2 regions of the Streptomyces sp. WMMB303 genome follow, and region 2 is predicted to be linked to the other one. Evidence: riboswitches for the same ligand, from Rfam matches in the RefSeq annotation. Region 2 holds a riboswitch; the other holds the start of a gene.

Region 1 (2,193 bases), 3.5 Mb from region 2:
TGCGGTAGGTGACGCCGCGCTGACTGTAGGCCCACCGGCCGCCGTTGGGCGCGTGCCAGTAAGACCAGTAGGCGCTCGCCGGAGGAGTGTCCACGCACGGCTCGCGCTGCGGACCGGGCTTGCCCAGCAGACGGCACACGAACGACTCGCCCCACCGGTTGGTGCCGGTCACCTCGATGCCCGCGGCCTTCAGCGCGGCCAGGCCGGTGCGGTGACCTCCCGGCGCGCACCGCACCAGGGTCCCGCCACCCAGCTCCCGGAAGTCGACCACCACGGTCACCCCGTCGGCATCCGGGCAGTATCCGGCCCTGCCCCTGGACGCCGCCGACGCGGAAGCCTCGGCCGGCGTCGTCAGGCCGGCGCCGACCGAGCCCACCAGCACGGCGAGCACCGCGGCCAGGGTGCGTAACACGCGAGGCATCGGAGGCCCTTCATCCGGGGGCCGCACCAGGGACCCCGGCCCCGGCCGTACGAAAACCCCCGGCATCTCTTCCGAAGAAGAGCGCGCAGGGGTCCGGGCTCGGGGACTTGGAGCTCCACGCTGCGGACCATGACAGTGGGAAGCGGTGCACGTGCCGCATCGGGCGCTCCGGCTCGCAGCACAGGACTCAGGGCCCTCCGCTGCTCACGGTTGCAGGTCAGCGCCGGATTCTCACCGGCTTTCCCCGCATGCGTACGCATGAAGTTGTGTGTCCGCCGACGGCGGACACCAGGGATGCTAGACCCGCAAGGATGTTCGCGCCAGGGGGTGGTGCCGCCGCTCACCGGCCCCGCTCCGGAATTATGTATGCCGCACTCGCCGGATGCGAGGACGAGCTGCCGACCGTGGCCGAGCCGCAGGTGGCAGCCCCGGTGCCGAGGCCGTCGGCCCGTGCGTCACAATGAGCCCACGAGGCGAGGGGAACCAGGAAGCCGGTGCGAGTCCGGCGCGGTCCCGCCACTGTGACCGGGGAGCGGCCCTCCACCATGCCACCGTTCGCGAACGGGAAGGCGGAGGTGAGCGACGATCCGGGAGCCAGGAGACTGACCCGTCGCCGGTCCGACAGCAGGGGCGAGGACACCCCGGAGAGGATCGACCGTGACGAGGCATGCCCGGACGGAACCGGCACCACGGCCCGGACCCGGCAGAAGAGGAGTGCTGGCAGCCGGAGGCGGACTGGCACTGGCCGGCTCTGGCCTGCTCACCGGCTGTGGCCGGGACGGAAGTAGCGCGGACGACGGCGACCGGTTCCGCGCCGCGTTCACCGCCGGCGGCTCCCAGGAGACCCTCGACCCGCACGTCGCCCCCAACTTCGTCGACCAGGCCCGCGCCAAGGCCCTGTACGACACACTCGGCACGTATGCCGACGACATGTCCGTCCGCAAACGACTCGCGGACTCATGGGAGAGCGACCCCTCGGGAACCCGGTGGCGGATACGTCTGCGCGAAGCGCAGTTCCACGACGGGAAGCCGGTCACCGCGCAGGACGTGCTCTACAGTTACCGCCGAGCCGCCGACCCGGACACCGGCTCCCCCTCGCAGGAACTGCTTTCCGCGATCGACTTCTCCGCCAGCAGGGCGGACGGCCGACGATCCCTCATCCTCGTGCTGAAGGCGCCGAACTTCGAATTCCCCACCGTGTTCGCCGGACCCGGTACCGAGATCATCCCCGACGGGACGAGGGACTTCCGCGAACCCGTCGGATCCGGACCCTTCACCTACGTGTCCTTCACCCCCGGAGGCACCGCCCGATACCGCCGCTGGGCCGACCACTGGGACGGCGCCCCGCACATCGCCGAGCTGGAGATCGTCCCCGCGAACGAGGAGTCGGCCCGGCTCAACGCGCTGCTGTCCGGACAGGTGCACTACGCGGCCGACATGGCCGGATCCTCCGTGGAACGGCTGAAGAAGGACGGCTCGGCGCGGCTGCTGACCGCGAAACGTGCCACGGCCCAGCAGCTCCTGCTGCGCACCGGCCGCGAACCGTTCGACGACCCGCGGCTGGTGCGGGCCCTGCAGCTCGGGCTCGACCGCGAGGAACTGGTCCGAGTCGCGCTGGCCGGCCACGGCCAGGTGGGCGACGACCTGTTCGGCAAGGGACTGCGCGGCTACCCCGACGACCTCGCACCCCGCCGCCGCGACGTCGAGAAGGCGCGGAAACTCGTCAAGGAAGCCGGCGCCGACGGGCTGGAGATCACCGTGGAGACCAGCTC
Region 2 (2,193 bases):
GCGGTGCGGGAAGACCTCCATGCCGGAGGGCGGCGCATGGCGTGCGGCGCACAGCGCCCACGTGTGCGCCGCACTCCGCCCGCCGTCCGCCAGCGGCACCGAGGCACAGCCCGCCAGGTAGCGATGCCCCGACAGCAGCACGTAGCGGGCGAGCGCCGACCACATCAGGTTGATCACTGCTCCGGACCGGTGGCCGGGATGCACGCATGACCGTCCCGCCTCGATCATCGACGTGCGGAGCCCTGCCAGCGCTCCCAGGTCGAACTCGCCGTCCGCGTAGGAGAGCCGGACCCGTCCCGGCGGCAGGAGGCGGTAGGTGCCGACGACATCGCCCGTCGCGGTTTCCGTGACGATCAGATGGTCCGCGACGGAGTCGAAGGCGTCCCTCTCGAGGCCGGACGAGCGGGACCCGGCAGCGGCTCCCATCTCCCGGCCGAACACCTCGTGGCGGAGCCGCTGCGCGGCCCGCACCTCGGCCGCGGAGTCGGCGACGGCGGCGGTGTAGGCGGCGCTTTCCCTTGCTGTGGATGAGGTTGTCATCAGTGGTGTCCCCTCAGCAGGCTCGTGCCCGGCCCGGCGGGCCGGGCCGCGTGGTGCGCGTGCCCGGGCCCGTGCGGGCCCGGCGTTCTCGCGGCGGCACGGGACCCCGGTTCCCGGGCGGTGGGGCTCGCCCGGCGTCCTCCGGGAGCACGTCCCGCCAGGTCATGAGTAGCGCCGCGGGCGGGCCGGCCGGTGGCGCCCAGGCGTCAGCGGCCTGAACCGGGGGTTCCGGCTCGGCGGGTACCGCGGCGGGACGAGCCGGGCCCGGGGATCTCTCAGGGCGGATCGCCGCGTATCGTGCCCCTCCCGCACCCCGTGCACGCGTCGCCGCCGGCCGGCCGTACCCGGTCCGCCGCGCACGTGTGCGATCGGTGCCGCGAGAGCACTCCGCCCGCGTGTGAACGCCCGTGCCGGTCCGCGCCGGTGCGCGGCCCGCCGGGGTGCGCGGCCCGGGACGCGGAGGTGACCTCAGCCTTCGCACTCCCTGCCCCCGGCTTGTCACCTGGCGTGTGTGCGACTAGTGTCGCCACGCCTTGGTGAACGGGAAATCCGGTGCGATACCGGTGCGGCCCTCGCCACTGTGATCGGGAATGCCGGCTCCGGCCCTTGCGGGCAGCCACTGGGTCCTCGGACCCGGGAAGGCGGAGTGCGGGCGGTGTACCCGTGAGCCAGGAGACCGGCCAAGGCACGTCGTCCATCCACGAGGTGCTGGAGAGGGTCTGCTGAGCCATGCACATAGCCGAGGGTTTTCTGCCTCCGGTGCACGCGGTCGCCTGGGGCGTCGCGGCGGCGCCGTTCGTCGTCCACGGAGCCCGGTCCCTGACCCGTGAGGTCAGGGAGCATCCCGAGAGCACGTTGCTGCTGGGAGCCGCGGGTGCTTTCACGTTCGTCCTGTCGGCCCTGAAGCTGCCATCGGTCACCGGCAGTTGTTCCCACCCCACCGGTACCGGTCTGGGCGCCATCCTGTTCCGACCGCCGATCATGGCCGTGCTGGGCACCATCGTGCTGCTGTTCCAGGCGCTGCTGCTCGCGCACGGCGGGCTGACCACGCTCGGCGCCAACGTCTTCTCGATGGCGATCGTCGGTCCGTGGGCCGGCTACGGGGCCTACCGGCTGCTGCGGCGCTTCGGCGCGCCGCTGATGGTCGGAGTGTTCGCGGGCGCGTTCGTCGCCGACCTGTCCACCTACTGCGTCACCAGCGTGCAGCTCGCGCTCGCCTTCCCCGACCCGAGCAGCGGCTTCCTCGGCGCACTGGGCAAGTTCGGTTCCATCTTCGCGGTCACCCAGATTCCGCTCGCGATCAGCGAGGGGCTCCTCACGGTGCTCGTCATGCGCCTGCTGGTGCAGTCCAGCAAGGGCGAACTGACCCGGCTGGGCGTGCTCCTGTCGGGCGGGCGGAAGCGGACCGAGACGGAGGCGGCGGCACGATGAAGCGCAACACCAGGATCAACGCGCTGCTGCTCGTCCTCGTGGCGGCACTCGCCGTCCTGCCGCTGGCCCTGGGGCTCGGCGACGACAAGGAAGAGCCGTTCACCGGATCCGACGCGCAGGCCGAGACGGCCATCACCGAGCTGGAGCCCGACTACGAGCCGTGGTTCTCGCCGCTGTACGAACCACCCTCCGGCGAGATCGAGTCGGCGCTCTTCGCGCTGC

Evidence for each region. A riboswitch is a leader RNA that binds a small molecule or an ion and turns the genes downstream of it on or off. The one in region 2 is predicted to bind cobalamin.
Region 1: it holds a riboswitch for cobalamin, as region 2 does, so the genes downstream of both, P2424_RS16240 (ABC transporter substrate-binding protein) here and P2424_RS00650 (energy-coupling factor ABC transporter permease) in region 2, are expected to answer to the same signal.

What each region holds. Positions count from the first base shown of each region.
Region 1 covers NZ_JARKIN010000001.1:3,650,427-3,652,619, reverse strand. The annotation lists gene P2424_RS16245 (hypothetical protein) at 1-421, opposite strand, end outside; cobalamin riboswitch at 562-695, opposite strand; cobalamin riboswitch at 903-1,026, shown strand; gene P2424_RS16240 (ABC transporter substrate-binding protein) at 1,136-2,193, shown strand, end outside.
Region 2 covers NZ_JARKIN010000001.1:136,636-138,828, reverse strand. The annotation lists gene P2424_RS00655 (GNAT family N-acyltransferase) at 1-540, opposite strand, end outside; cobalamin riboswitch at 1,058-1,240, shown strand; gene P2424_RS00650 (energy-coupling factor ABC transporter permease) at 1,270-1,971, shown strand; gene P2424_RS00645 (energy-coupling factor ABC transporter substrate-binding protein) at 1,968-2,193, shown strand, end outside.